DNA from 3 places in the Bradyrhizobium sp. UFLA05-125 genome. Region 1 is predicted to be linked to each of the others. Evidence: riboswitches for the same ligand, from Rfam matches in the RefSeq annotation. Region 1 holds a riboswitch; each other region holds the start of a gene.

Region 1 (8,237 bases):
GCGAGCTGGACTTGGTACCCAAATGGCCTGGTCGAGGCCTGTCCGGTAGTTAGATAGCATGCCAAGCGGGGCGCTCGCCCTAGTGGGCTGACCTGTGGCTCGTGATGGGAAAGCAATATCAGGACATCGACGCGCTAACGCGCAGCGAGGAGGCAGCTCCCACCGGGGTGGGGTACAACCCCCCTGATGGCCCGCTTATGCAAGGAGCGGGGCCCCCATTGGGTCCGCCACGAATTTTGAGGCCTCTACACCGACTCGTGTAGAGCCTACTGAGGGGCCTGTGTGCAGACCGCCTGCGCAGACAGCCACATGACCGCTAGATGTGGAGGATGAGCGCAAGAAAAAGCCCGCCGCTGTGGCCGCCATGCACTGGCCAATAATCAAACGTAGTGAGAGCCTGCTGGGAGGGTTGGCGAGAGGAAGGAGTCGCCAATGGTGAGCGGCAGATCGAGATTGCGAGTCGCGGTGCGTGCGCTATTGAAGACTAGAGGGCGGATCAAGCGTCGTGTTCGTCGGCGGAGTTTGCCTGCGCATAGATAGCGCTACGACCTTGAGCTTGAGCCAGAGGGCGTCAAGTAAATGCAGGACTTCCCGTGCATTTACCGATGGGACCGACAAGACCGCAAGGGCCAGCCGTGCCGCGTTCTCGCGCGAGGAAACATGAACAGTTGCCTCGTTGAGTTTCCTGACGGCTACCGCATGGTGACTAGCCGCAATGCGATAGGCAAAGCCGCTGGTTCAGTTTCGGGGAGGGAAGCTGAGGGACCGGCGGGCATTACGCTTTGACCACGCCAAGGGGCCCTGAGGCTCAAATGCCCGTCGAATGCCTGATCTGGCCCATCATTTGTTGAGCCGCCCGCGTGTATCGACCGGCCGAGAGTTGCTGATCCAGCACGTACAGGGCGACTATTGCAATAAGGCCTGCAGCAATGAATTTCATGGCGGCCCCCGAGAAACGATTCCCGCAGGGAAGATGACGAAGAGTCCGGGGCGAAATTAGGACGCCGCTTGTGCAGGGAAGTCCTACTCAATGTCCGCTATGCCCCTGATAGCGGCGCGAAAGCGGACATCCCAAGAAGTCCGGGCTGGGCCAACTGCGGACTCATGCACTGCAGCGGATATTGCCGCTTCATTCGAGCACTGCGTCGGCATCCACGATGATTGTTTCAGGGATCGTGATCCCGAGGGCTTTCGCGGTCTTGAGGTTCACGACCAGCTCTCTCGCAGGGCGCTCGATGGGGACGGCGTTCCGTAGTCGACCGCTACTGGTCTCGTTCCAGCTTGGTCAGCAATATCTCCTCAAGATCCTCGGGTACGGCGAGGCGCCGGATCACTCTGGGCCAGAGCTCAATAGGCGGCGAGGCAAGCAGGTCCTCAGACAGCGTCACCACGTGAAGATCGTCGTTAAGATGCGTTCTAAGCCCGCAATGCTGTGCACGACATGCGACACGTGGATGGCATTCGCGATAACGGCAGATGCGACCAAGGTAATGCCCGGCGATATCAGCGAGGAAGATGTCGGCCCCGAGGTTAATGGTCTGAGCTAATCCCTTAAGGCGCCGGCCGGCATTTGCCAGCGGTGTCAAATCCATCGCCCGCTCAACCGTCACGAGAAGATCGACATCCTTTGGGATAGCCTTAGCGGTGGCCAGAGAACCCAAAAGAGCAATGCGCCGTACACCCGGACAGAGACGCGCAGCCCGCACAAAGGAATGAGCCCCAAGAAGTAACGGCCGGCGCGGCTCGGCAATCGAGGGCGAAGGACCGCGAGGTCGATGCCGCCGCATTTTGCTCATGCGGCATCCTGTACGGAAGGATACATCATAGGCCTTGATGTTCGTCGAAGCCGGCTTCGTGCCAAATGCTGTCTAATTCATCACCTATTCCCGAGCCGACCAGCCTTGCGCGTGACCTAAAGGTTCCGAGGCGTTTGGCGCAGGCGTACCGCTCGGTTAACGGCAGATCCAGGACACGTTTCACGGCCTGGTCATACATGCGGATCAGCGCAACAAAGTAACGCTCATCTTCAAAGGCGCAGGACTCAAGGAAGCTCAAAGCCTCCTCGCAATAGAAGATCGACAATTCGGCCAGCCCAGCCGGCTCTCCAATCGCCTTCTTGTAATCCGCGATTGCCTTCTTGGCCTTTGATATCGATACAGCGTGGCTTCTCATCAAGTCAGGGCAAATCCAGCGCGAGATAATCGCCTTGTAAGGACCAAGCTGATCGGAGCCCAGGCCTAAACGGGTATGCAGGAATGCCTTGTTGACCTTGTCCGCAGCATAGAGGTCCTGGACCAACCCCAGGAGGCCAGCGCGGTCGAACGATTGGAGTGCCGCCTTGACGGCCTTCCAGCTTGGCAACGTGCTTTTCTCGTCGGCCACGACCCACAAAATCCTTCAACGACCGTTTTTGGTGCATCAGACTACCAAATGCGAACTGGCTTTGGCCAAGGCGACCAATGCGCCTTCGTCCGATGTCCGCTTGGCCCCAAAAGTGATTGATTGTTGCGCGCGCCGAAATGACGCGACGGGCCAACAACAGACTCATGCACCGCAATATTTTACATCTCTATTCGACCAATTCATCGGCAAGCGCGAGCAGCTTCGGCGGCACCGCGAGGCCGAGCTGCTTGGCCGTTTTCAGATTGATCACTAGCTCAAATTTTGTCGGCTGCTCGACCGGAATATCGCCTGGCTTTGCGCCGCGCAGGATTTTATCCACATAGTCTGCCGCGCGTCGAAACCGTTCCGTATAACTTGGTCCATAGGACAGCAGCGCGCCGGCCTTTACAAAATCGCTGGTGCTAAAAACTGTCGGCAGTTCCGCGGCAAGTGCAGATGTCACGATAGCGGTTCGGTTGGCAACCATAAGCTGATCGACCGCAACATAAACTGCGTTCGCTCTGGTCTTTAACCCCTGAAGTGCCGAAGGGATATCCTCCGCTCTCTGGATCACAAGTGGAATGACCTCAAGGCCAAGCATGCGCGCAGCGGCCTGGGTTTCGCCCATTTCGAGGACCGGCTGGACGTTGCCAATGTTGAACATGATTGCCAGCCGGCGCAAGTGAGGAACAAGCTCACGCGCGAGTTCGATTCGTTTGCCGACCAGTTCGTTGGCCTGGATCGATAGTCCAGTGACATTGCCACCGGGGTGCGCCAGGCTTGCAACCAGGCCGCTACCGACCGGGTCGATCCCCACTGCGAAAACAATGGGAATGACCGCTGTTGCCTCCCTAACCACGGGAACAGCGCTGCCGACCGTGACAACTACATCGACCTTGAGACGGGCAAACTCCGCTGCAATCTCGGCATAGCGCTCGGTACGGCCCTGCGACCAGCGATACTCGATTAGGATGTTACTACCCTCGATCCAACCAAGTTCACGCAGGCGCGCCACAAAGGCAGATGTCCATGGACCAAAGGCTAAAGCGTCCGCACCCAAGAACCCTATAGTAGGGAGCTTGCTGACTTGCTGCGCCCTCGTTATCGCGGGCCACGCAGCCGCTCCGCCGATGAGACCTATGACCTCCCGCCGCCGCATGTTAGCCCCTCGCTCAGCAGGCAGGATCATGCGCCTCAGACGAGCGATTTGATAGGGCGGAAAACGAGCTTTCGCCGCTGCAAAATGAAGTGCGCGCTGATGTCTGGGTTGGGTCAAAACCGGTAAACCTCAACCCGAGCAGATGTTTTCCGTTTTGCCCCCAAGAGCGGACACAACGGCTTCCGTCGGCAAGGCGCTGGGCATCGGCACTGGCACGGTGCAGCGCGTAATAATGGGAGCAGCCGCGCCCTTTCGGCGTCGACGCGCTAAGGCGGCGGACTGCTTCTCAGTGAAACAGAACGGCCGCCGGTGAGGTTTCCGGAGGGCCAGGGCTCGTTTGACCAATGTGCACCTCTAGGTACCCTCCACAATCTTAATCGGCATGCCGAGGTCGATGAGCCGCGCCTGTAGGAGCGACAGCGACAACATATCCTTCGCGTTGACATAATGCGTGCTGTCGCCTGGGTGGGATCCGATGTTGAAATCTAGAAGCGGTCCACGCTCGGAGCCGCGGTTAGGGCCGAGGTCGATTTTTTGGAGCAGGTGATAAGCCCTAGCGAGCGGACCACCTTCGATGTCGAACCAGTCCTCCCAGTAGCGCACACTCATGGGCCTGTCGAAGTCAACCGGCTCAATCAAGTGCGAGGAACAGATTTTCTCGATCTCACTGTCGGTCCGGTGCGGGATGCTCTCGCTGACAAAGAATTTTCTCCACGTCGGCGGGGGTGGTGCAACGCTCCACGGGCCGAGCGTAAGCTGGTAGCCCTCGTCTGGAATTTCATGCCAATACATGGTCTCGACCACCTGTGACGGCGACGAGAGCAGGGGCTGATTATTCCGGTGAATGAAGGAGCGCGCGTCCTTCACAAACGCCGTCGTCAGCAGCGCACCGGCACCGATCAGAAATCCACGTCGTGATTGCAGCATAAAAAATCCTCCGAAATGGCACACGCATCTGGAGGACTGGCGACCTACTGTTGCCCTTGCGGGCCACATCGTCGTGCCACCGTTGCCGGTCTAAGGCTGGTTGGCGGGGCCGTCAGGCCCTCTCAGGATGCAGACTTATAGATAGCCCGTTTGCAAGCCATGTCAAATTCCACCCGCGTGAGACGCTCCAGGATGGGCCAGATCGAATCCGAAAAGAGAAGAGGCCTGCGGGTCGTGCCTTTCATCATGCCGCGCGATGGCTTGCTTCGCCAATCTGTGGCCTTCGTCGTCACCAGCATCTAGCACTTTTGGTAATTTCTCCGACGAGTGGCGGGAGGCCAAGCCGCTATATTTGGCTAAACCACCGTTTAGAATCTGTACGATCCGCGTTTTCGGAATCGCAGCGATTCATTTCTGCCGTGTGAGTGCGATGGTGAGGTATCTCCGGCGCTCGCGCTTCCCTGAGCAGATATACTGGAAGCGCTCGAAGACCCACTGAGCCGCTGGAGCGCGCGTTGCGGGACATCAGCGCAGACGTATCGATGGATGTCCAGACCGTCACACGCTGCGCCTAATGGCTCTTGCTGCCCTCGCGGTGGACGCTATCGCTGAAGGGGGGAGGCCCCGGGGCGGTCAGCCGGGATTGAAGCGAGCAGGGTAGCGGTACCGGTTACTGACACATGTTTTCACGCCAGTGAAGCGTGTAGGCCATAGCGCCCCAATCGCGAGGCCTTATCTCGATGGCAACAAGTTGCAGACTGATTGAACAGTCCTGCTGGAGGCCTAAGGAGGCGCTGACACAGAACGCCGTGAACTTCCGCTTCGGGCCGCATAGCGGACGATACCCTGACTTGCCGCTGGCTGAACCAGTTGCGAATGACCCAACCCGGTAATCGACCTGATGATCGTCTGAGGCCGATTGTGGGCCATTTCTCCCTCGCCGCTCGTTCGTATCCTGTTATGATCTAGCCTTCCGCAAGGCGTGGCCCAAAGGCTTGGGGACTGCTTGATGAGACGGCGCGATTTCATCACGCTTCTCTGCGGCGTTGCTGCAGCTTGGCCGCTCGCCACGCACGAGCAGCAGCCGACGAAGCTGCCGACCATCGGAATTCTGGGCTCGGGAACGCCTGAGGTCCAGGGTCAATGGTGGGCCGCCTTTGTTGAGCGGCTGCGCGTACTGGGTTGGATCGAGGGTCGAAACGTCGCGATCGCGTACCGCTGGGCAGAAGGCCGCAGCGAGCGCTACACCGAGATTGCGGCTGAGTTTGTCCGGCTCGACGTCGAGATCATTGTCACCGAGGGCACGACCGCCATCGCCGCCGCCAAGCGGGCGACGTCCGACATCCCGATCGTGTTCGCGGCGGCAGGGGACCCGCTAGGCACGGGTCTGGTTGCTAGTCTGGCGCGACCTGGCGGCAATGTCACGGGCCTGTCGATTCAGCAGACCGATGTTGCCGCTAAGCGACTCGAACTCTTGCGAGAGGTTGTCCCCGGCCTCCGACGGCTTGCGATCTTGGCCAACATCGGGAATGCCGGCGCTCTTCTGGATATGGACGAGGTCGAGGCAACGACCCGCACGCTAGGCCTTGAGGCCACCAAGCTCCAAATCCGGCGTGCAGAGGATATTGTGCCCGGCTTTGACGGGATCAAGGGCCGCACGGACGCACTTTATGTCGTCCTTGATCCGCTGATAAACACTAACCGGACTCGCATCAACAGCCTAGCGCTGGGCGCGCGACTGCCAACGATACACAGTCACGAAGGGCTAGTCGAAGCGGGCGGTCTAATGTCCTATGGACCAAACTTCGTGGAACTGCACCGACGCGCCGCCGAACTTGTCGACAAGATTCTGCACGGGGCGAAGCCGGGTGACATCCCGGTCGAGCAACCGACAAAATTCGAACTGGCTATCAACTTGAAGACCGCGAAGGCGCTCGGCCTCAGCGTGCCTCCGACGCTGCTGGCCCGCGCCGATGAGGTGATCGAATAGTCCGCCGCGACATCTCTTGTTGGCCCATCACGTCATTTCGCGGCGATGCGTTATCGGGGCATAGCGGACATTGATTAGGAGGCACCGTCTACCTGCAACTGCAACTGCGGATTTTATTGCAGTAGCGGCTACGGCACCTCGCATTGGAGTACTTGAACAGACCCGCTGGACGTCGAAGCGGCGGTGCTTAAAAGACAGATTGCGCTAGCGGGCGATCCGGTAGCCATGCGGATGGGCGCGCCGATATCGGCCCGACTACCCATCACGCACGGCGCAACAGTAAGCACACGCTCCGCCTAACGTCGTGGGAGGGGGAGGACCCGCGGGATTAGTCGGGATTAAAGCGACCAAGGTACCGGCACCGGTAACTGAGGGCTGGCTCGAGCATCCGGCGGACAAAGCCCTACCGAGCGCTGCGTGCGACTTGCTGGGGTGTAGGCAGTGAGACCGTTCGAGGCCCACGTCTGTTTTGCCCCACAGCGGCGCGAGAGCAGACATTTCGGGACTGCCACTTTGGGCCAATTTCGGAAGTTGCTGCTAGATCGATCCGGCGTCCTTTGCCAGCACAAGTGCGTCTTTCGCGGCTTGCTCCGCATCGTGCCTGCGGATCTGTCCGTTCTCCGACATCCACCTGACCATGAAGCGGTTTCGTTCCGCCGCATCCTCATACTCGGCACGAAAAAACCTGCCGGTATCACGAGCCAAAGCCTGTATTTGGCTGGTCCGTTCACGCCTCGCTCTTTCGTAGGCCTTCAACCGCTGTGAGACGTCGTGTTGCTTGGCGCCTTCCAGAAAGACGGCAAGCGTGAAGCCGTCTTCGATAGCTTGCGCGGCGCCTTGGCCAAGATGCGGCACCATCGCGTGGGCGGCGTCACCCAACAGCGTCATCCGACCGACGGACCAATATGGCAGGGGCGCCCGATCGTAAATGCCCCAACGAAATGTCGTGTCGAGAGCGTAGATTGTTTCCTGTACGGGATCGTCCCACCCAGCATATTCGGCGCGCAGCGCATTCAGGTCGCCCGGGGCCGTCCACGATTCCTCGGAATCCAGATTGGTGGGAACAAAAGCGACCATGTTCATCAAACGGCCTCTCGCCACCGGATAGCAGAGAAAACTGCGGCCGCTCCCCATCCACCTCGACATTCGACCATCGATGTCCTTCGCCCACGAAAGCCTTTCGGTCGGAATCAGGCCTCTGTAGGCCATGATGCCTTCGCTCGACGGATGGGTTTGCAATCCGATCTCGCGTTGCAAAGCAGAGTGGATACCATCGGCTCCAATCACGACATCCGGATTTACGATCGCTCCGTTCGAAAAGGTCAAGCGCACGCGACCATTTGTTTCGGTGGCCCCGGACAGGCGATGACCTAGTTGGAGCGTGCCTTCCGGCAGGGCGTCGGCGAGCAGTTTCAGAAAGTCCGCGCGATGAACATTGTAGCTCGGGACACCTGTTGAGGGGGGCGCCGACGTACTGATTAGCTTCCCAGCCGATGTCCGGATCACTTGGCCGGTTATCGGGCAACCTATTTTCTCGATCTCAGCCCCAAGGCCAATTCGCTGGAGCAGAAGCGTGGCGTTCGGAAAGATTGAAACCCCAGCCCCAATCTCGCGCAGCTCGCCAGCCTGTTCAAAGACCGTTACCATCAATCCGCGCGCTCGCAGCGCGATCGCCGCCGTCAAGCCGCCGATCCCGCCGCCGACGACGGCGATTTGAAGTTTCTCAGACACCAGCTGCTCCTCCCTAAGTCACCTAGACCTCCGCGATATACATGGAGC
Region 2 (11,121 bases), on a different contig from region 1:
GCGCGGCGATCGCGCGCGCGGTGATCTCGCGGCCGCAGCTTCTGCTCGCGGACGAGCCGACCGGCAGCGTCGATCCGACGCTTGGTCGCAGGCTGCTGCGGCTCTTCATCGAGTTGAACAAGTCCGGCACCGCCGTCATCATCGCGACCCACGATATCGGGTTGATGGACCAGTACGAGGCGCGCCGGCTCGTGCTGCACCAGGGACGACTGCACGTCTATGAATAGGACCGACGAGCGCGGCGTCTTCGTCGACCTCGGACAGGAGCGTCCGCAGGTCCCGGCGAAAGCGCGCAACATGTCGCCGATCGTGCCGCGCGCCTCGATCCATGGCCGCGCGCTGGTCGCGGTCGTGGCGATCATGACCTTCCTTGCCTCGATGACCACGGGCGCGGTGCTCTTGGTGAGCGCGTCCGCGGCCGAATGGCAGTCGGATGTCGCGAGCGAAATCACCATCCAGGTCCGGCCCCAGGCCGGGCGCGACATCGAGCGCGACACCACTGCCGTGACGGAAGCGATGCGCGCGCAAGCAGGCATCGTCGAGGTCAAGCCGTTCAGCAAGGAGGAATCCGGGAAGCTGCTCGAGCCCTGGCTCGGCACCGGCCTGTCGATGGACGATCTTCCGGTGCCGCGCATGATCATCGCCCGCGTGCAGCCGGGCACGACGCTCGATCTCGTCGCCTTGCGCAGCCGCGTGGCGCAGGTCGCGCCAAACGCGAGCGTCGACGATCACCGCGCCTGGATCGAGCGGATGCGCTCGATGACCAACGCCACCGTGCTCGCAGGCCTCGGTATCCTCGCGCTCGTCATCGTCGCGACCATCATCTCGGTGTCGTTCGCAACCCGCGGCGCGATGGCCGCCAACCGGCCGATCGTCGAGGTCCTGCATTTCGTCGGCGCCGGCGACCGCTATATCGCCAACCGCTTCCTGCGGCATTTCCTCCGCCTCGGCCTCGAAGGCGGCGTGATCGGCGGGGGCGTCGCCATGCTGGTATTCGGCTTCTCCGAGTCGATCGCCGGCTGGTTCTCCGGCACGCCGGTCGGCGACCAGTTCGCCGCCCTGCTCGGCACGTTCTCGTTGCGGTCGTCGGGTTACGTCGTGCTCGCGGTGCAGGCGGTCCTGATCGGCGCGATCACGGCTGTGGCGTCGCGCCAGACGCTGTTCGCGACGCTGAACGACGTCGATTAAGGCGTCGTGCGTCAAACCGGACTCCACTTCATCCAAAAACGTTCTAAAATTGTTAGGGGAAGGGACCACGACATCATATGACCTCGCCGACCGACGATCGATCGCCGAAGTTGCCGCGCGGCTGGCTGCGCGCGGCCGTCGTGTCGACGCTCGCGATCGCCTTCGTCGGCGCGGCGGCGGGTTTCGTCGCGTTCCTGTCGCAGCTGCGCGGCGCCGAGCTGGCACCGGATCGCAAGGCGGACGGCATCGTGGTCCTGACCGGCGGATCGTCGCGGGTGTCGGATGCGATGGAGCTGTTAGCTGCGGGCTTCGGCCAAAGGCTCCTGATCTCCGGCGTACACCCGACCTCCACGGTCAGCGATATCTCGCGGACGCTGCCGGAGAACCAGTCCTACATGCGCTGCTGCGTCGATCTCGACCGCTCCGCGGTCTCGACCCGTGGTAACGCGGCAGAGGCGCGGCGCTGGGCGCATGAGCGTGGCTTCAAGTCGCTGATCGTGGTGACCTCGAACTACCACATGCCGCGCGCGCTGGTGGAATTCTCGCACGCGATGCCCGAGATCGCGCTGATCCCGTTTGCGGTGGTCGGCGACAAATGGCGGGAGGAGCCGTGGTGGACCTCGTCCTCGACGTTGCGGCTCTTGTTGTCGGAATATGTCAAATATGTTGCCGCCGAGCTGCGCGTGCGGCTCGAGGATTTCGGGATTGACCTTTCGCCCGAAGTGTCGGAGCAGCCTCCTGGCGTGCAGCCGACGAAACGGCCCGCCACCGCACAGGCCAATTAGGATCGTTGATGTTCTTGCTCTTCCTGCGTTCGCTGGTTTTCAACGTGCTGTTCTACGCCGTCCTGGTGTTCTGTGCGATCATCGCGCTGCCGACCTTCCTGATGTCGCCCCGCGCGATGCTGACGGTTGCCGAATGGTGGGCGAACTCGACGCTGTTCCTGATGCGGGTGATCTGCAACATCAAGGTGGAATTCAGAGGTGTGGAGAAGATCCCGGCGGGACCACTGGTGATCGCGTCGAAGCATCAATCCTTCTGGGAGACGTTCGCGCTGCTGCGGTTCTTCGACCGGCCGATCTTCATTCTCAAGCGCCAGCTCATGCACATTCCGGTGTTCGGTCAGTTCCTGGGCAAGACCGGCATGATCGCGATCGATCGCAGCGCCGGCGTCAAGGCGCTCCTGGACATGACGCGGCGGGCGCGCGATGCGGTGCGCTCCGGCCGCCAACTGGTGATCTTCCCGGAGGGCACCCGCCGCGCGCCGGGCGCGCCGCCGGACTACAAGACCGGCTTCGCCCAGATCTATTCGGCCTGCGGCGTGCCGTGCCTGCCGATCGCGCTCAACTCCGGTCTGTTCTGGCCGCGCCGGACCTTCATGCGCTATCCCGGCACGCTGGTGGTGGAGTTCCTGGATCCGCTGCCGCCGGGTCTGCCGAAGGACGAGTACATCGCACGCGTTCGCGACGCGATCGAGGAGGCCACGGGCCGCATCGTCGAAGCCGGACGGAAAGAGCAGGAGCAGCGCATCGGCAGCGCGCCGAGCTACGTGGCTTCCAGCAACTAGCGCTCGTCCCGCTCGCTGCTCGGAGCCGGATCATGCAGGGAATGCGCATCGTTGTGCAGGAGAACCGCAAGCTGATGCAGCTGCGTATCGCGAAAACCTTCGGCCTCGATCGCCTTCACCGTCGCGGTGACGTAGTCGCGATTGGCACCGGACTGGCCGTGGCCTTGCAGCACGTGGCGATGCTGCTCGGCAAGCGACAGGCGTCCCGCATACTGCACATGGCCGCGGTCGACGACGTAGGCGAGGGCACTGACGCGCTGCCGCGCGTCGTTCTCGAGCCACACCGAGCGCATCACCTCGCGATAGACCGAGGTGACCTGCTCGCGTTCGCGCAAGTAAGCGACCACATCGGCACGGCTCCTCGCAGCGACGCGGAAGGCGATGCCGCGGCAGGCGCCGCCGCGATCGAGCCCGAGCACGAGGCCCGGCTTCTCGGGCGTGCCGCGATGGACGAAGGAATAGACACAGAGCGCGCGATGCTCGCCAACCAGCCGCGCCGGCACGCGCTCCTCGAACGCGAAGCCGGGCCGCCACATCAGCGAGCCATAGCCGAACACCCAGAGGTCGCCGGTGGCCGTCGTGACAGAGGGGAGGGTAATTTCGGACATGTTTGGCACCGCTACCAGACCCCGCCGTCCAGGCGAAGTGAATTCTCGACCTCCTGCAGCAAGCCAATCTCGCTTACATTTGCCATCATCTGGGGTCAAAGGGTCGCCGCATGTCCGATATGACCATTGCCGCCAGGCGGCGCCCCCGCTGGGGCCTTTTCATCGCGCCCGTCCTCCTCTTGATTCTCGCCGTCGCCTGGAGCGGCTTCTGGTTCTACGCCGCCTCCCAGGCCGAAGTGGCTGCCGATGCCTGGCGCGCCCAGGAGGCCAAGTCGGGCCGCATCTATGATTGCGCCAAGCGCTCGATCGCCGGTTTCCCGTTCCGCTTCGAGGTGCAGTGCTCCGGCGCCAGCGTGTCGCTGGTCTCGCAGACCGCGAGCAAGACGCCGTTCACGGCCAGGCTCGACAACATCCTGGTCGTCGCCCAGGTCTATGATCCCAAGCTCGTGATCGCCGAATTCACCGCGCCGGCGACGCTGACCGACGGCGTCACGCAGACGTCCTTCGTGGTGAACTGGAGCAAGGGTCGCAGCAGCGTGGTCGGCTTGCCGGCCGTGCCCGATCGCGCCTCGATCGTGTTCGACGATCCCGTTATCAATCGCGTCGAGGGCTCGGTGCAGGTGCCGGTTGCAAAGGCCAAGCTGGTCGAGCTGCACGGACGCCTCGCCGAGGGATCCTCGCGCGACAATCCCATCATCGAGACCGTGCTCCAGATCGCGCAAGGCAGCATCCAGGGCGTGCATCCGCTGCTGGCCGAGCCGTTCGAAGCGGACGTGCGTTCGAAGATCACGGGGCTGAAGGATCTGACGCCAAAGCCATGGCCGCAACGTTTCCGCGAGCTCCAGGCAGCCGGCGGGCATATCGAGATCGTGCAGTCGCGCATCCAGCAGGGCGACATGATCGCGGTCGCCGCCGGCACGCTCGGTATCTCGCCGAATGGCCGGCTCGACGGCGAATTGAAGATGACGGTGACCGGCCTCGAGCGCGTGATCCCCGCGCTTGGGATCGACAAGATGCTGGAAGAGGGCGTGCCGCAAGCAACGCTGGACCGCGTCGCGCCGGGCGTGAAGTCGCAGGACCTCAACAGCCTCTTCGGCGCGCTCGACCGGGCCATTCCCGGCCTCGGCAAGGTCGTGAAGCAGAATGCCAATGTCGGCGTCGCCGCCGGCATCAATGCGCTCGGTACCGAAAGCACCCTCGAAGGCAAGAAGGCGCGCAGCTTCCCGCTTCGCTTCGCCGATGGCGCGGTGATGCTCGGCGCGCTGAAGATCGCGCAGCTCGCGCCGCTGTATTGAAGGTCGTAGCCCCGGATGGAGCGAAGCATAATCCGGGACAGCGCCAGCCGTGATCGAGAGCCCCGGATTTCGCAGCGCTCCATCCGGACTACGCGCCGTTAAGATCCTTACTGCTTCGTCAGCGGTGGATGCGGGCGGCCGAAGTCCGGCGCCGCCGAATCCTGGCCGATCTCGACGATGCCGCGGCGGATGGCGCGGGTGCGGGTGAAGTGGTCGAACAGGGCTTCGCCATCGCCGCGGCGGATCGCACGCGTGAGTTTTGCGAGGTCCTCGTTGAAGGTGCCGAGCATCTCCAGAACGGCCTCCTTGTTGGCGAGGAACACGTCGCGCCACATCGTCGGATCGGACGCCGCGATACGCGTGAAATCGCGAAAACCGCCGGCTGAGAACTTGATCACCTCGGATTCCGTCACCTGTTGCAGTTCATCGGCGGTGCCGACGATGGTGTAGGCGATCAGATGCGGCAGATGGCTGGTGATCGCGAGCACGAGATCATGATGATCCGGTGTCATGATCTCGACCTTGGCGCCGAGCGCGGCCCAGAACGCGCGCAAGCGGTCGACGGCGGCCGCGTCGACGCCCTCCGGTGGCGTGAGGATGCACCAACGATTGATGAACAGCTCGGCGAAGCCGGAATCCGGGCCCGAATGCTCGGTGCCCGCAACGGGATGCGCGGGGACGAAATGAATGCCCTGCGGCAGATGCGGCGCCATGTCCCTGACGATCGCGCCCTTGACAGAGCCGACGTCGGAGATGATCGCGCCCGGCTTCAGATGTGCCGCGATCTCCTGCGCCACTGGTCCACAGGCGCCGACGGGAATGCAGAGGATGACGAGGTCGGCATCCCTGACGGCCTCGATATTGGTGGCGACCACGTGGTCGACGATGCCAAGCTCGGCGACGCGCGCACGCGTCTTCTCCGAGCGCGCAGTGGTGACGATCTCGGAAGCCAGGCCCTGGAGCTTCGCGGCGCGCGCGATCGAGCCGCCGATCAGGCCGAAGCCGATCAGTGCAACGCGCTGGAAGTGCGGAGCGACGCTCATTTGCCCCCCATGAAGTCGCGTAAGGCCCCGACCACGAGGCGGTTGGCTTCTTCGGTACCGATGGTCATGCGCAGTGAATGGGGCAGGCCGTAATTCTTCAGTGCGCGCAGCACCAGTCCCCGTTTGGTCAGGAAGGCGTCGGCCTCATCGGAGGTCTTGCCCTTCTCGGCCGGAAAATGAATCAGCACGAAGTTGGCAACGCTCGGCGTCACCTTCAGCCCGAGCTTGCCGATCTCCTCGGTCAGCCAGTTGCGCCAGGTCTCGGTGAACTGCTTCGACATCTGCTGATGCGCGGTGTCCTCGATCGCGGCGACCGCGGCATACATCGCCGGCGTCGAGACGTTGAACGGACCGCGGATGCGGTTGACGGCGTCGATGATATGCGCAGGACCGAACATCCAGCCGATGCGCAGCGCGGCGAGGCCGTGGATCTTGGAGAAGGTGTGGGTCACGACCGTGTTCTCGGTGGTCGCGACCAGCTCGATCCCCATTTCGTAGTCGTTGCGAGACACGTAGTCGCAATAGGCGGCGTCGAGCACGAGCAGCACGTGCGACGGCAGGCCGGCGCGCAGGCGCTTGACCTCGTCGAAGGGCAGATAGGTGCCGGTCGGGTTGTTGGGGTTGGCGAGCCAGACGAGCTTGGTGCGCGGCGTCACCGCCTTCAGAATGGCATCGACGTCGGCGGTGAAGCTCGCCTCCGCCGCCACGACGTTCTTCGCGCCGTTCGCCATGGTGGCGATCGGGTAGACCAGGAAGCCGTGGGTGGTGGAGATCGCTTCATCGCCCTGGCTGAGATAAGTGTGCGCGAGCAGATTGAGGATCTCGTCCGAGCCGGCGCCGCAGATGATGCGGTCGGGATCGAGCCCATAGGCGCGGCCGATCGCTTCGCGCAGCACGCGCGAGGTGCCTTCCGGATAGTCTTCCAGATGCGTCGCCACACGTGTGAAGGCCTCGATCGCCTTCGGCGAGGGCCCGAACGGCGTCTCGTTCGCCGACAGCTTGAACACCTTGCGGCCCGGCTCCGGCACCGGGCTCTTGCCGGGCGTGTAGGGCGCAATATCGAGAATGCCGGGATTCGGCACGGGGCGGGACATCGTCTACTCCGGAAAGGATGCGGGGCGGCTCAAGCCTTCACATCGGATTTGGCCGACCCGTTCGGAGGCACCGTATAGCGCGTTGCGTGGCCGCCGACGAGAGCCGACGAGCGGACCGAGGCGCCGGCCCGGATCAGGGCCATTTTGATCTTCTCGAAGCCGATGCCGGTCTCCGACACCAGCAGCGCAGCGCCGTCGAAGGCGGTATCGGGCACCGCGACGATGTCAGCGAGCGGCGCCAGCGCCCTCGCGGTGTCGGCGTTCCAGCCGGACACGCGCACGCTCCAGGTCTGGACCTCCGTGACCATGGCGTCGTCGGCGACCCGGGAGATCACGAAGACGGGCAGCGCAGCCGGATGGTCGGCGCGCTCGAGGAACGGCAGCCGCGCGATGATTTTCGGCGCGCCCTCGGCCTCGAGCTCGCTCCACCATGGCGTGCGGCTCGAGATCGCCGAGACCAGAGCCAAATCACCCTTCGATTTCGCCAGCGCCTCGACGGCGGCCTGCGCGCTGAAATGCGGCACATAGGGTGTGGTGAAGCCGAAATGGAATCGCGCCGAATCCCGCATCGCGGACTCGCCGACCGAGACGTCGGCATGCACCGAGAACGGCGCCTGTACATAAGTGAAGGTCGAGATGATGACGCGCCAGATGCTCTCGATGGTGTCGAGCGGCAGGATGCCGCGATGGCGCTCGACGAGGCGGCGCATCATGCTGGCCTCGCGCGCCGGCCGGAAAGCCGAGCCGACCTCCTGCGTTTGCTTCGCCTGGATCAGGCGGTCGATGATGTCGCCGCGCTGCATCAAGAGGCGATGCACTTCCTCGTCGATCGCATCGATCTCCTTGCGCAATTCCTGGAGCGATGGTGGCGCGGGCGGACGTTGGGACATATCTGCCAGGGGCTGTTGAGAGGTTTTCAAAAGCGGATCGGAAGAGGCGGACCTGCTGCATCAAAGGGACTGATTAGGCAGGATGGGCGCCGAAAGCAAAGAGAAATCACGGTTCTTTCGCCTGACTTCGCAAGGCCCCCTTTGGTTAATCGGTGCCTCGGCTTGACGAAAAGCGCTCCAGCAACTAGTTTTTGCCTGTTCCGTGGTCATTTGAGCCGGCCGGCTTGCAGCCACGTTAAAAAACTCGCTAAACAGGCCGGGGACGCATCCGATCCCGGCCGAACCTATCGTTCAGGCCGGGTTTTTCATGGCCTGATGTCAACGGTGGCTTGAGGGCCGCCGCCAACGAGGTCGATGGTCAGATGGTTGGCGTCACGTCAGTACCGAGCCCCGCGATCGCCGAAGAGCGCTCCCATGAGGCGGATCATCCGAGTTCGCAGGTTGCGTATTTCGGCGCCGAGCAACCGTTGCCCCTCGATTGCGGCATCGACCTCAGCCCGTTCCAGATCGCCTATCAGACTTATGGCGAGCTCAATGCCGAGCGTTCCAACGCCGTGCTGATCTGCCATGCGCTGACCGGCGACCAGCATGTCGCGAATGTCCACCCCGTCACCGGCAAGCCCGGATGGTGGGAGACCCTGGTCGGGCCCGGCCGGCCGCTCGACCCCGGCCAGTACTTCATCATCTGCGCCAACGTCATCGGCGGCTGCATGGGCTCGACCGGACCTGCCTCGCTCAATCCAGCGACGGGCAAGGTGTGGGGCCTGGATTTTCCCATCATCACCATCCCCGACATGGTGCGCGCGCAGGCGATGCTGATCGATCGCCTCGGCATCGACACGCTGTTTGCGGTGGTCGGAGGCTCGATGGGCGGCATGCAGGTGCTGCAATGGACCGCGGCCTATCCTGAGCGCGTGTTCTCGGCGCTCGCAATCGCCTGCTCGACGCGGCACTCCGCGCAGAACATCGCCTTCCACGAGCTCGGCCGCCAGGCCGTCATGGCCGATCCCGACTGGCGCAACGGGCGCTATACCGATCACGGCATCCATCCGCATCGCGGGCTCGCGGTGGCACGGATGGCTGCGCACATCACGTACCTTTCGGACGCAGCGCTGCATCGTAAATTCGGCCGGCGCATGCAGGACCGTGAGCTACCGACATTCTCGTTCGATGCGGATTTCCAGGTCGAGAGCTATCTGCGCTACCAGGGCTCGTCTTTCGTCGAGCGGTTCGATGCCAACAGCTATCTCTACCTGACGCGCGCGATGGACTATTTCGACATCGCCGGCGACCATGATGGCGTGCTGGCGAAGGCGTTTGCCGGCGTCAAGACGCGCTTCTGCGTGGTGTCGTTCACCAGCGACTGGCTGTTCCCGACCTCGGAATCGCGCGCGCTGGTGCACGCGCTCAACGCGTCGAGCGCGCGGGTGTCGTTCGCCGAGATCGAAACCGATCGCGGCCATGACGCCTTCCTGCTCGACGTCCCCGAATTCTTCGATATCTCCCGCGCCTTCCTGCAATCCGCGGGCAAGGCGCGCGGCATCAACGGCAAGGGCGGCTGAAATGTCTGTACAGGAAGTGCTGCCGCTCGGTGGCCTTGCGACCGAACAATCCGGCCAGTTTCGCGCCGATCATTTGCTGGTTGCGGAGATGGTCAAGCGCGGCTCGAAGGTGCTCGACGTGGGCTGTGGCGACGGCGATCTGCTGCAACTCCTGGAAAACCGCGGCATCGACGGCCGCGGCATCGAGCTGTCGCGCGAGGGTGTCAACCGCTGCGTCGCCAAGGGGCTCGCGGTGGTGCAGGGCGACGCCGACACCGACCTCATCAACTATCCCGACGACGCCTTCGACTATGTGATCCTGTCGCAGACGCTTCAGGCGACGCGGCAGCCGAGGGTGGTGCTGGAAAATCTTCTGCGCATCGGCCACCGCGCCATCGTGTCGTTCCCGAACTTCGGCTACTGGAAGATGCGCTTGCAGCTCCTGATCGGCGGCCACATGCCGCGCACGCAGAACCTGCCGGCGACCTGGTACGACACCGCCAACATCCATTTCTGCACCATCAAGGACTTCGTCCAGCTCTGCGACGAGATCGGCGTGAAGATGGAGCGCGCCGAAGCGCTCGATCTCTACGGCCGTCCGCTGCGGCTGCGATTGCCCTGGTGGGTGTGGAATCTGTTCGGCGAGCAGGGCGTATTTCTGCTGAGCCGCGGCGGCGGGAAGTGACACCTCTGGTGTCATTCCGGGTTCGCTCTTCGAGCGCCCCGGAACGACAGCAAACTAATTAGCAGCCACTGACCTCGGATCGCGTACTGGCCAACGCCCGGCTTCCACCAGCGCGACGAACCGCTCCACCGTTTCGTTGAACAGCGCGGGCTCTTCGAGATTGAGCACGTGGCCGGACTTCGGGAACATTGCAAGTCCCGCCGCCGGCAGATGCTTCTTCAGGAACAGGCTCGGCCCGATGCAGGGATCGTCCTCGTCGCCGCAGATAATCAGCGCGGGCGTAGCGACGGCTCTGATCGCATCTGTCATCGTGTAGATCGAGGGGCGGCCGCCCTGGAAGCCGCGCATGGTGTTGGCCGAGCCCCTGGAATCGTGCCGCGCGAGTGCGGCATAGAAATCGGCGTGTCCGCGCGGGTCCTTGACCAGGAAGGGAATCCGGCTCGGCGCCTCGCGCGTGGCTTTCGCAACGTCCACGGAGCCGAGCGTTTCGAACTGCTCGGCGTTGGCGCGGCACTGCTGGCGCCAGGCTTCGAGATTGTCGAGCTCCGAGCCTGAACCGACGCCGGCCAGCGTCATCGATAGCGCGCGCTGTGGCGCATTGAGGCCGATCTGGAGCGAGGAATAGGCGCCCATCGAGAGGCCGACGAGATGTGCGCGATCGATCGAAAGATGATCGAGCACCGCGAGTGCATCGGTGTAGAAGTGCTTGTAGGTGTAGACGTCGGCTGACGCGGGCACGTCCGACGGCGTATAGCCGCGCGCCGAATAGCTGATGCAGCGACGGCCGCGCGAGAAGTAGCGCATCTGCGGCTCCCAATTGGTGCAGTCGGCCGCGAATTCGTGCAGGAAGATGATTGGTGTGCCGTGGCCCGCTTCCTCGAAATAGATGCGGACATCGTCCCTGGTCGTGGCGTGGGGCATTAACCGTTTCCCTCTTTCTGAGCCGTCGCGTTAAGCATCGCAGTTAATGCTGTGGGCAGCAATGCGGCAGCATCAGACCAGCATCGACACAGGATCATCGCATAAATTCCCTGAAGCGAATTTCTGCTATGCAGCATTGTGCCTTGCTCTCGCCACATCTCGACTTTCATACGACCCGCGGATGTCGGCCGCCGCACCGGCCGACGGGGATTGGGGGTGTCAACGAAGGATGAAGAATGTTTGAGTTGTTTGCGTTCGGCCGGCTGCGTCACGTCATCGCGCTGGCTCT
Region 3 (11,121 bases), on a different contig from region 1:
CGGAATGACTCCCTCATAGGACACACCCATGGCCTCCATCCACAACGACATTCCTCTCAACGCTCCCGCACGCGCCGTGTGGGACGCGGTGCGCGATTTCGGTGCCCTGCACGAACGTCTCGTGCCGGGCTTCGTCACGGCGTGCCGGCTCGATGGCGATGCGCGCATCGTCACCTTCTCCAATGGCTCGGTGGCGCGCGAGGTGCTGGTCGATTGCGACGAGGCGCGGCAGCGGCTGGTCTATGCAATCAACAACGAGCGGCTGAAGCATTACAGCGCCTCGGTTCAGGTGATCGCTGAGAGCGAGGCGAAATGCCGGCTGGTCTGGACCATCGACATGTTGCCGAATGAGCTCGCGCCCTACGTGCAGGGCCAGACCAGGGAAGCGGTGTATGCGATGCACAGGGCGTTCCCGGGATAAGCGGTTCCTCTGTGATGATTTTCACAGAGCCCTCCCCGCGCCGGACCTAACAGTGGCCCCGTGCGTCCGTTTGGCTCCGCTCTCCTGGCGGCGCCACGCATGCAGGGAGCTAGCTATGAAAGGTGCTGACAAGGTGGTTTGCCAGGCAGCCGCCGTGCTGCTGCTGTTTTCCATCACGAGCATGCCGGCCAGCGCGCAGTTCGCAGGTCTCGGTGGCGGCGGAGGCGCCGGCGGTCAGGACATGATGACCCAGATGGCGCCGATGCTGGAGATGATGAAGGCGAAGATGGGCAAGCGCCGCTTCGCCATGCTGATGCAGACCATGGGCCCGATGATGAGCCGCATGATGGAGAATGGCGGCGGCTTTGGCGGCATGATGGGCGGAAGCGGTCTTGGCGGCGGCAGCTTCGGCGGCTACGCACCGATGGGCGGCATGGGCATGGGCGGTGGCGACATCATGGGGATGCTCGGCGGTTCGGGCGGCGGCGACATGATGGCAATGATCCCGCAATTGATGCGGCTCGCGAATATCGGCGGCGGTGGCCACCGCCGCCACAAGCACCGCTAAAGCACCCCGGCGAACCGCCGCCGCGTGGCAACCTTAGCAACGAAGCAACCACCCGTCCGTGGGCGAAGGATGGTTGCGCCGAGCCAGGCATCTGATGCGTCGCTGTGATCAGATCCGGTCGTTGATGAGGACGCCGGAAAGCGAAGGGTCGCTTGATTGCGTCGCGCTATAGGTCGAATCCGCGAGCGAGCTCTTCAGCGACTGAAGAAATTGTTCAAGCAGGTCCGCTGCCGACTTGCCGCTTGACGAACTATCCGTGGCATTGGCCGAGGAAGATCCGCTTGCATTCGTCGTGTCGCTTGATCCCGTCGCGGTGGAAGAGGTCGAATCCGTGAGCAGGCTTTTCAGCGAGTCGAGGAATTGTTGAAGCAGGTCCACCGTCGAATTCCCGCTTGACGAACCATCCGTGCTGTTGGCCGGAGGAGGGCCGTCGGGCGGCGGCGGTCCACCTGCTCCACCTGGTCCAGCTGCCCCATCCGGTCCATGGGAAAACGCCGCCTTGAAGATACCTTGCAGCTCGGTAGCCTGCTGGTCGGTCAGCTTGCCGGCCGAAACTTCCTGCTGGATGAGACCATCGATCTTTGACTTGAAAGCATCAGGCGACGATCCGCTCCCGCTGGATTGATCGCTCGCGCTGCTTGATTGCAAGGAGGAATCGATATCGCTGAGCGCGGACGACAGCGCCGACTGATCGGACGAATCGATCGCGCCGGAACTGACTTCCGCTTGCAGCTCATCTTGTAGTCGCTGCAACGGCGATGAGTGGTGGTGGCGGGAGGAGAGCGCCGAAATCGAGGTCATGGTGGCTTCCCGTGCTTTTGCTGGACTCGAGGTGACGTTGCCCTCGAGAGCTTGCGCGGGGCCTTCGGCAAGGAGCTGGGCCGGTTACTCGATGTTGCCAACTAGCGATAAGAAACATTTAGAAACAAAAGTCTAGCAGGCTGGTCCTAGTCCGCCGCGGCCGAAGGAGCCGGCCTGATCGCAGGCTTGCTCGCGCGCGGTCCCCAGCGCGTCAGCACGACGCTGGAACACGAGAGCGTTCCAAGCACGACCATCGAGCTTGCCGCGAGCCAGAAGAAGCTTTGTGCGGTCGCTTCGTGCGTCGACAGCCACCAGCCGCTGACCGCGATGAAGACGAGTCGCGCAGTCTGGGCCAGCACCGGCCCCAGCACCTTGGCCGCGCCCTGCGATGAAAAATACATCGCCGTGGCAAGGCCCATGAAGGCGTAGAACGGCGCGACGGTGGAGAGATATTGATGGCTCGTGGCGCGCACGGTCGCACTGTCGGTGAAGATATTGACCCAGAGATCGGGGAAGATCGCAACCAGGCTCGCGGGCGTGCCCACCGCGAAGAATGCGGCCACGCCGGCCGTCCAGGCAATACGGCGTGCGCGTGCGATCTTGCCGGCACCGATCGCCATGCCGACCATCGGCACCGAGGCGATGCCGAACGCGAACGCGATCGAGATCAGCAGAAATTCGAGCCGCGCACCGACGCCGTAACCGGCGAGGATCGCCGTGCCGAATTTTGCCAGCAGGTGGGTGAAGATCGAGATCGTCAGCACCGATTGCAGCGGCGAGAAGCAGGCGATGGCGCCCACTTTCAGGATGTCGAAGAACATCGCCCACTGGATCTTCAAGCCGGCCAGCTTCGGAACGACGCGGGCGCGGCCGGAAAACAGGTACCAGCTCATCACGCTGATATTGATCGTATAGGCGATAAGCGCGCCGGCGGCGACGCCGCGCATGCCGAATTGCGGGATCGGCCCAAGCCCGAGACCCAGCGTGCCGCCCAGGATGATCTGACACACCGCCGAATTGAGCATTAACAGGGAAGGCAGCTTCATGTTGCCGGTACCGCGCAGCACGCCGGCCAAGGTATTGAGCAGCCAGGCCAGCACCGCGCCGCCGAAGAACACCTGCGTGTAGGCGATCGCCTGCGCCAGCACGTTGCCGCGGCCGCCAAGCAGCTCGAGCAGATGCGGCCCGAAGATCAGCATGCCCAGCATGAAGACGAGGCCAAAGGCGATGCCAATCAGGAGCGCGTGCGCGGCAAGCGTGCCGGCGCGATCGCGATCGCCGGCACCGAGCGCACGCGCGATCGCGGAGGCCACCGCGCCGCCCATCGCACCGCCGGACATCGTCATCATCAGGATCACGCAAGGAAACACCAGCGCCATCGCGGCGAGCGATTCCACGCCGAGGCGGCCGATATAGGAGGTCTCCGCGATCACTACGCAGGTGCCCGCGGACAGCCCGATCACATTCGGCCAGGCGAGGCTGAGCAGCGTGCGCAGGATCGGTCCATCGACCAGCGCGCTGCGTGGCGCAGCAGGCCTCTCCGGCCGCGATGGCGGCGGCTCGGGACGCTCCTCCTCGACGGGAAGCTCGGCGACGCCGACGTCGGACATTTCCTCTCCGAAAAGCCTTCTGAACTGCTACGGCGAATTGGCCGCGGCGTCTGTGAGCGCGATCACGTTCACCGTCAATTGACCGGATTCAACCCCTGCACGAACGAGATGAATGACCAGTGTTAGCACGCCAGAGGCTGATTCCACCTGCGTCCCGCGCACAGGCCCCCATGCGGTGGCGCATTTCGGCACGCGGAAGGTGCTTCACTATCCCCGCAAGCGCGGCGAGATGGAGTGCACGGATCGAGGGTTGCCTAGCCGATGCTCCACACCAGTGGAGGCTTGCCGCCTGTGCCAGCTTTCAAACTGACATCGATATGACGCCCGCACCCGGCCGCAAGGCCTTCGAACAGGCCTTCCAGCACCTTCGCGCAAGCGCGATGGTAATCCGCCACGTCGTCCATCAGCTTCCAGCTCTGCTGGCGGATTTCGAATGTGCCTCCCGACGCAGCAAGATCGGCCGCATCGTCCTGCGCGGCGAGCAGCACGTTCAAGAAAGATGCAAACTCCTTCGCGCCGCCGCGGCGCGTGCCCAGCGCCGCCGCGGCCTCGTCAAAACTCTGCATGCCGATCAGCTTGCCCGTCAGATGCAGCAAATATCCGGCATCCTCGGGACCAAACAACTGCACCATCACGGGCGCGGCCGTACGGACATATTCCATCGCGTAATTACGATAGGCTTTTTCCAGCCGCGGCTTTGGCCAGCTCGCGACCGGCAGTGCCGGCGCGCTGTTCGCATCGAAGAGTGGTGCTTCGAGATGGCGCGCGAATACCAGGCGCTGGGCGAGTTCGAGGGGATCATCATATTCGTAGTAGTAACCTTCGAGCCCATCCTGGCCATCGACGCTTTGCTTGGTGCAGACGAAGCCGAGCCTGAGGTCGCCGAGCACGACGCCATTGTTGGCGTGCCAGCCACGCAGCATCGCGCGTGACACTTCGCCGGGAATGCCGCAGATCGCGGGGCCCTTCCAGATCCAGCGCGGTGGCGGATAGCGGATCCAGGCCTTGCGATCGCTCTCATACATGTATTCGACATGCACGCCGCCGATCCAGTTGGAGAGATAGTGATATTGCGCGGCCGCGACCGCCGGCGGCAGATGGCGCAGCCCGAGCTTGTCGAGCCCTGGCAGGAAACGCTCCTGCTGCTGGCGGCGAAACACACGGAAGACGAACTCGGCAGCATCCGCCGTGCCGCGCCGCGTCACCACGGTGAGGATGAGGCCGGTGAAATAAGCGTGGTAGAGATCGGCGATGGCACGCCAGCGTTTCCACTGGGCTTCCTGCGCGGAGTCCAAAGCGGTGGCCATGCTCGCTCCCGATCATTGTTTTGATCGAGTGTGTCACCGCCCCCGGTGACAGGCAACCGGACGCTCATGCAGGGCGCCTCAGCTCCTTCGTCCAATTCCGCATCACGAAGTTTGCGGCGGCGATGCGGCCTTGGCCGCGCGCTCGCGCTCGACCCTCTCGGTCGCGTCGCGCGCCATAGCCACGGCGCCAAGCACGGCACCAGCAACATCGCGGACCAGCGCAAAGGTCATCTCGATATAGAGCTTGCGCCCGCTCTTGTGCAGCGCGCGGGTCAGCGTGGGCCGGCCGGCAAGCTTCATCGTGCCGCTCGACGTCGCACTCTCAAAGCCCTTCCAATGCGCGGCGCGCAAATGCTCGGGTACGATCAGGTCGAGGTTCTGGCCGAGCGCTTCTTGTGCCGAGAAGCCGAACAGAGCGCTCGATGCGCGATTCCATCGAACGATCGTGCCCGCCCGATCCGAATAGATCAGCGCATCCGCGGCATCATCAAGGATTCTTGCGTCGAGTTCGGATTGATCTGTCATTTCGCCCTCCTTCACCGAGGAGCAGTCCGGATGGAGCGAAGCGTAATCCCGGACCCTGCTTGGCGAAAGCCCCGGATTTCGCTGCGTTCCATCCGGGCTACGAAATACGGCTACACCCGAAAGTGCTTGGAGAGCTTCAGGCCCTGCGCCTGGTAGTTCGAGCCGATGCGCTGGCCGTACATGGCGTCGGGGCGCGCCAACATTTTTTCGTAGACGAGACGGCCGACGATCTGGCCGTGCTCGAGGATGAAGGGCACCTCGCGCGAGCGCACCTCGAGCACCGCGCGCGCCCCCTGCCCGCCCGCACCGGCGTAGCCGAAGCCGGGATCGAAGAACCCGGCATAGTGCACGCGGAATTCGCCGACCAGCGGATCGAACGGCACCATCTCCGCGGCATAGTCCGGCGGAACCTGCACCGCTTCCTTGGAGGCGAGGATGTAGAACTCGCCAGGATCGAGGATGAGGCTGCCGTCGGGACGCGCCGAGATCGGCTCCCAGAAATCCTCGACCGCGTAGCCGGCACGGCGATCGACATCGACGACGCCGGTGTGGCGCTTGGCGCGATAACCGACGAAGCCGCCGCCCTTTTCGCCGGAGAGATCGACGGAGACGGCGACACCACCGGTGAGATCGGCCTCGTCAATGTCGACGAGGCGCTCGGTCGCATGAAGCGCCTCGAGCTGATCGATGTTGAGGATGGCATCGCCGGTGCGGAAGCGCACCTGCGAGAGCCGCGAGCCCTCGCTCACCAGTACCGGAAACGTTTTTGGGCTGATCTCGGCATAGAGCGGGCCGTGATAGCCCGCACCGATCATGTCGAAACGGCGGGTGCCGTCGGCGATCACGCGGGTGAAGACGTCGAGCCGCCCGGTCGAGCTTTTCGGATTGGCGGCCGCGACGATCTCCGGCGGCAGCGCGAGGCTCTCGAGCAGCGGCACGATGTAGACGCAATTGGTCTCCAGCACCGCGCCGTCGGTGAGGCTGAACTCATGCAGCTTCAGCTCGTCGATGCGTTCGGCGACAGTGGCGCCGGGCCCGGGCAGGAAGCTCGCGCGGACACGGTAAGCGATATCACCGAGGCGCAGATCGAGGCTCGCCGGCTGGATCTGGCTTTCGACGAAGTCGTAAGCAGGCAGGATGAGCCCGTCATCTGCCATCGCCGCGATCATGCGGTCGGGCAGGATACCATTGGCGTCGGCGGCGACCGTGAACGTCAACCGGTGGTCCTCATCTCGGGTCAAAACGCATCCAAAAATGCGTAAAACGAACCTTTTACCGCTATCCGATGCATGCCTTGACGAAAAGGCCATGGCGGAATATGAGCATGACTTATCCCGTGGTGATTTGAGCCGGCCGGCTTGCAGCCACGTTAAATAAATCGCTAAACAGGCCGGGGACCTCTGTGATCCCGGCCAGTGGAGATATCCAGGCCGGTTTTTTTGTGACCATTTTCGCATCAATGGTCATGTCGGAGGTACCTATGTCGAAGTCGCCCGCTACTTACCGTCCCGAAACCCGGCTGGTTCATTCCGGCACCCTGCGCTCGCAATATGGCGAGACGTCCGAGGCGCTGTTCCTCACACAGGGTTACGTCTACGCAAGCGCCGAGGAATGCGAGGCGCGGTTCAAGGGCGAGGATCCCGGCTTCATCTATTCGCGCTATTCCAACCCGACGATCGCGATGTTCGAGCAGCGCATGATCGAGCTCGAAGGCGCCGAAGCCGCCCGCTCGGCAGCAACCGGCATGGCCGCGGTGACGACCGCGATCCTCGCGCCCTTGAAGGCCGGCGATCACTTGGTGGCATCAAAGGCGCTGTTCGGCTCGTGTCTCTACGTGGTGCAGGATCTGTTGCCGCGCTACGGCATCGAGACCACGCTGGTCGATGGCCTCGATCTCGACCAGTGGCAGCGCGCGGTCAAGCCGAACACCAAGACGTTCTTCCTGGAGAGCCCGACCAATCCGACGCTCGACGTGCTCGACATTCCCGCCATTGCCGAGATCGCCCACAAGGGCGGCGCGCGACTCGTCGTCGACAATGTGTTCGCGACGCCGATCTGGCAGAGCCCGCTGGCACTCGGTGCCGACGTCGTCGTCTACTCCGCGACCAAGCACATCGACGGCCAGGGCCGGTGCCTCGGCGGCGTCATCCTGTCTTCGGAAGCGTTCATCGCCGAGCACGTCCATAACTTCATGCGCCAGACCGGGCCGTCGATCTCGCCATTCAACGCCTGGGTCCTGCTCAAGGGACTGGAGACGCTCGGCGTGCGCGTGCGTGCGCAGACCGACACCGCGGCCCGCGTTGCCGAAGTGCTCGCGAGCCATCCGAAGATTTCGCGGCTGGTCTATCCCGGCCGCGCCGATCATCCACAAGCGGCCCTCGTGAAGAAGCAGATGCGCGGCGGCTCGACGCTGGTCGGCTTCGAGGTCAAGGGCGGCAAGCAGGCCGCCTTCCGCGTGCTCAATGCCTTGAAGCTCGCCAAGATTTCCAACAATCTCGGCGATGCCAAGAGCCTGGTGACGCATCCGGCGACCACGACGCACCAGCGCCTGAAGCCGGAAGACCGCGCCGCGCTCGGCATCAGCGAAGGTTTTATCCGCTTCTCCGCAGGGCTCGAGCATGCCGACGATCTGATCGAGGATCTCACCGCGGCGCTGGAGAAGGCGTAACCACGTTCTCGAAATCGTAGGGTGGGTTAGCCGAAGGCGTAACCCACCTCTTTAGTTCTCCACTCGTCGAAAGAAGTGGTGGGTTACGCTTCGCTAACCCACCCTACGGCAATGGAGCTACATCGGCCGGTAGGTCCGCACGTCCGCAGGCACGTTGACACCGAGCTTGATCTGGCCGACGGAACGGATGATGTCGTCGCCGAGGAGCTGCGCGAAGCACGCGTAGCCCCAATCATTCATGTGCAGGCCGTCGGAGATCACGAAACTCTCGACCGGAATGGCCTGCTTCTCGTGCCAGTCGCGCATCACCTCGAAGCGCGGGAAGATACCAACGTGGCGGAGTTCCGCGACGCGGCCGAGCAGCTTCACCATCTTGCCGGCGCTCTCGGGGCGCTCGGTGACGCGCGGCGAATACTGCGGATCGACCAGCACGATGTCGGCATCGCCCGCCGCCTGGATGCGCGTGATGCCGTCCTCGACGAGCTTGGCGGTGTCGCCCGGATCGAGGTTGCGCAGCACCGCATTGGTGCCGACCTGCCAGATCACGAGGTCCGGATGCACGTCGATCACCTCTTTCTGGAGGCGCTTCATCATCTCGGGCGCGTCCTCGCCGCCGACGCCGGCGTTGATGACGGTGATGTCGGCGGTCGGATATTGCCGGCGGAGCTGCGCGGCAAGCCGGTTCGGATAGTTGAAATCAGGCGAGCTCGCACCGAAGCCTGCCGTCGACGACGAACCGAACGCGACGATGACGACCGGCTTGCCCGCGACCAGCTTGCCCGCGACATGCGGCAGCGAGCCCATCGATTTCGCGCTGCCCCTCGGCGGCAGGCATGGCACACGGCCAAAGATGTCGCCGGCAGATTTGGCGACCTGCTTGACCTTGTCGATGGCCCGCGCGGTGAACCCGCGCTGTCCGGGAGATTCTTGCTGGCTGGTCGCGGTGGTCGTGGCCTGCGGCGCGGGGGCCGGACCAGCGGCCTGCGGGTCCGTCGGTGCGGCAGCCACGGCCTGCGCGTGGGCGGGTGACAACGCAATAGGCATCAGCAGCGCGGCCGCTATGGGCGCAGCCAGCCATGCCGTCAGGCCAAAAGGGCGGAAAGAACTCATTTACGCTAAACCTCAGTTTTGCTGCTGGGCCGGACCGAGATGGGCTGCATCGACGACGAACTGCGCCAGCGCCCGGCCAAGGCAATCATGGACCTGTTTCGCCAACTCCGGCCCGCGCGACGGATTGAACAGGTCAAACTGACCCTGATCATTCCATTGACGCATGATCGCGAAACGGTCGAACAGCGGGATGTCATGCTCCTGCGCCACCACGCGCATATTATCGAGATAGGGCGGCACCGAGATCATGGTTTCGGTCCGCGGGCTGTACTGCAAGTTCATCAATATAACGTCGGCCCCAGCGTTTTGCAGCGCAGTAACGCCATCCGTGACGGCACCGCGGAACTCATCGGGATCGATGGATCGAATAGCATCCACGGTCCCGGTCTGCCAGATGACCAAAGTAGGCCTTTTCGCCTCCATGAGCTTAACGAAGCCGGATGCGGCCTCTTCTGCCGTCTTCTTGCTCTGTAGTTCTACGGAGACATGCACCGGTTCCGACGGCAGCTTCTCCTTCAGGACCGCCTGAAGCCGGGCCGGGTAAGAACTTTCTTCCGACGACGGGATGGTGGTCGACCGGCTGCCGATGACCAGGATTTCGAGGGGTTTTTCGCTGCTTACGGCCTCGGCGACCTTCGGCAGCTTGCTTTCGGTGGCGAGCAGGTAGGACGGCACCTCGCACGCCGCAGGTCCTGCGGGCGCTTGAGGCGCAGCATTATCCTCGGCGCGCGCGGAAGGCGCGGCAAGTGCACCGCATAGCAGGATCAGGCTCAGGAGAACCTTCGCCTTCATCAGCCCCCTCCCGCCAGATCGGCGTTGCCGGCGGCGTTTTTGGTTTTGGAACCGCTCTTGTCGGCCACCAGCTTGTACCACGAAATCACCCAGGCCATGGCCCACATGATCAGGATTCCGCAGAGACTAATCAGCGCATGCATGCCCGGACTGCCGGACACCTCGGCCAGGATGAAATGGCCGGCAAAGGCCAGGAACACGCCGAGACAGAAAATCTCCAGCGAGTGCTGGCCGCAGAGGATCAGCGGCCTCAGGAGGGGCGATTTCAGGCCCGGCCAGTCCCGCGGCAGGAAGCGCACGGTGAGCGCGGCCAGCGCCAGGAAATGCGTGAAGCGCAGTACGTCCAGATCGGTCTTGTCGATCGGATACATCCACTGCTCGATCCGCTTCGGCATGAAGTGGGAGAGCTGCGGCAGGTACCAGGTCAGCGTCACGTAGAACGCAGCCGCCAGATAGGCGATCGAAATCCACATCGTCACGGGTGATGCCAGGATCCGCGACATGCGCCGCGCACCTCCGAGCGCACACCAGGCCCCGAACACGAACAGCAATTGCCAGGCGAGCGGGTTGAAGGCCCAGAAGCCATTCGGATAGGCCGAAAGATAGAGATCGAACTCCCAGGTCACCACGTAGAGCACGACCGAGAGGCCGAGCGTGAGATCCGGCTTCCATTTCATCAGCCAGAGGATCAGCGGCAGCGCCAGCATCAGCACGATATAGAGCGGCAGCACGTCCATGTTGACGGGCCGGAAGCGCAGCAGCAGCGCCTGCACGATGGTGACGTCGGGCTGCTTGAGGAAATCCATGATGCCCATCTCTTCCGTGTAGAGCGGGTTCTCGAAGCTGGTCGCGACGTAGGAGATTTCCGCGAGGAAGATCGTGAACAGGAAGACGTGGGCGACATAGATCTGCCAGACCCGGCGCAGGATCCGCGCAGTGGCGATGACGAATCCGTTTTCCAGCATCGCGCGGCCGTAGACGAAGGCCGCGGTGTAGCCGGAGATGAAGATGAAGATCTCGGTGGCGTCGCTGAAGCCGTAGTTGCGGATGGTGAACCAGGTCAGCAGGTTTGGCGGCAAGTGGTCGATGAAGATCAGCCACAACGCAAGCCCGCGAAAGAGATCGAGCCGAAGCTCACGCTCGCCGATGACGGGCAGCGTGATGGCAGGCGCCGCCGCGCGCGGCTTCGCATCCACGGCCTTCGCATCCAAGGACTTGGCATCCAAGGACTTAGCATCTAAGGCCTTGGCATCCGCGGTTCCGGCGATCGGCGATCCCGTCACTTGGTCGGCAATGGTCATCGGGCCAAAACCCTTGCG

The links. A riboswitch is a leader RNA that binds a small molecule or an ion and turns the genes downstream of it on or off. The one in region 1 is predicted to bind S-adenosylmethionine.
Region 2: it holds a riboswitch for S-adenosylmethionine, as region 1 does, so the genes downstream of both, metX (homoserine O-acetyltransferase MetX) here and SO156_RS36795 (hypothetical protein) in region 1, are expected to answer to the same signal.
Region 3: it holds a riboswitch for S-adenosylmethionine, as region 1 does, so the genes downstream of both, SO156_RS09130 (O-succinylhomoserine sulfhydrylase) here and SO156_RS36795 (hypothetical protein) in region 1, are expected to answer to the same signal.

The regions. Positions count from the first base shown of each region.
Region 1 covers NZ_JBANBJ010000071.1:714-8,950, reverse strand. Annotated here, with positions in the region: gene SO156_RS36815 (hypothetical protein) at 809-940, opposite strand; gene SO156_RS36810 (hypothetical protein) at 1,263-1,796, opposite strand; gene SO156_RS36805 (hypothetical protein) at 1,822-2,382, opposite strand; gene SO156_RS36800 (ABC transporter substrate-binding protein) at 2,570-3,397, opposite strand; gene SO156_RS36795 (hypothetical protein) at 3,896-4,468, opposite strand; SAM-I-IV-variant riboswitch at 4,505-4,604, opposite strand; gene SO156_RS36790 (ABC transporter substrate-binding protein) at 5,478-6,458, shown strand; gene SO156_RS36785 (FAD-dependent monooxygenase) at 6,996-8,189, opposite strand.
Region 2 covers NZ_JBANBJ010000024.1:17,705-28,825, reverse strand. Annotated here, with positions in the region: gene ftsE (cell division ATP-binding protein FtsE) at 1-227, shown strand, start outside; gene SO156_RS21530 (cell division protein FtsX) at 220-1,188, shown strand; gene SO156_RS21525 (YdcF family protein) at 1,266-1,973, shown strand; gene SO156_RS21520 (lysophospholipid acyltransferase family protein) at 1,982-2,755, shown strand; gene SO156_RS21515 (gamma-glutamylcyclotransferase) at 2,752-3,363, opposite strand; gene SO156_RS21510 (DUF2125 domain-containing protein) at 3,474-4,658, shown strand; gene SO156_RS21505 (prephenate/arogenate dehydrogenase family protein) at 4,766-5,701, opposite strand; gene hisC (histidinol-phosphate transaminase) at 5,698-6,795, opposite strand; gene SO156_RS21495 (chorismate mutase) at 6,825-7,685, opposite strand; SAM riboswitch at 7,878-7,957, shown strand; gene metX (homoserine O-acetyltransferase MetX) at 8,048-9,247, shown strand; gene metW (methionine biosynthesis protein MetW) at 9,249-9,911, shown strand; gene SO156_RS21480 (alpha/beta fold hydrolase) at 9,966-10,832, opposite strand; gene SO156_RS21475 (TIGR02594 family protein) at 11,069-11,121, shown strand, end outside.
Region 3 covers NZ_JBANBJ010000006.1:52,659-63,779, reverse strand. Annotated here, with positions in the region: gene SO156_RS09165 (SRPBCC family protein) at 29-421, shown strand; gene SO156_RS09160 (hypothetical protein) at 537-989, shown strand; gene SO156_RS09155 (hypothetical protein) at 1,098-1,790, opposite strand; gene SO156_RS09150 (MATE family efflux transporter) at 1,937-3,400, opposite strand; gene SO156_RS09145 (hypothetical protein) at 3,655-4,707, opposite strand; gene SO156_RS09140 (PAS domain S-box protein) at 4,810-5,232, opposite strand; gene SO156_RS09135 (2'-deoxycytidine 5'-triphosphate deaminase) at 5,343-6,449, opposite strand; SAM riboswitch at 6,559-6,638, shown strand; gene SO156_RS09130 (O-succinylhomoserine sulfhydrylase) at 6,713-7,900, shown strand; gene SO156_RS09125 (SGNH/GDSL hydrolase family protein) at 8,018-9,010, opposite strand; gene SO156_RS09120 (SGNH/GDSL hydrolase family protein) at 9,023-9,802, opposite strand; gene SO156_RS09115 (OpgC domain-containing protein) at 9,802-11,103, opposite strand.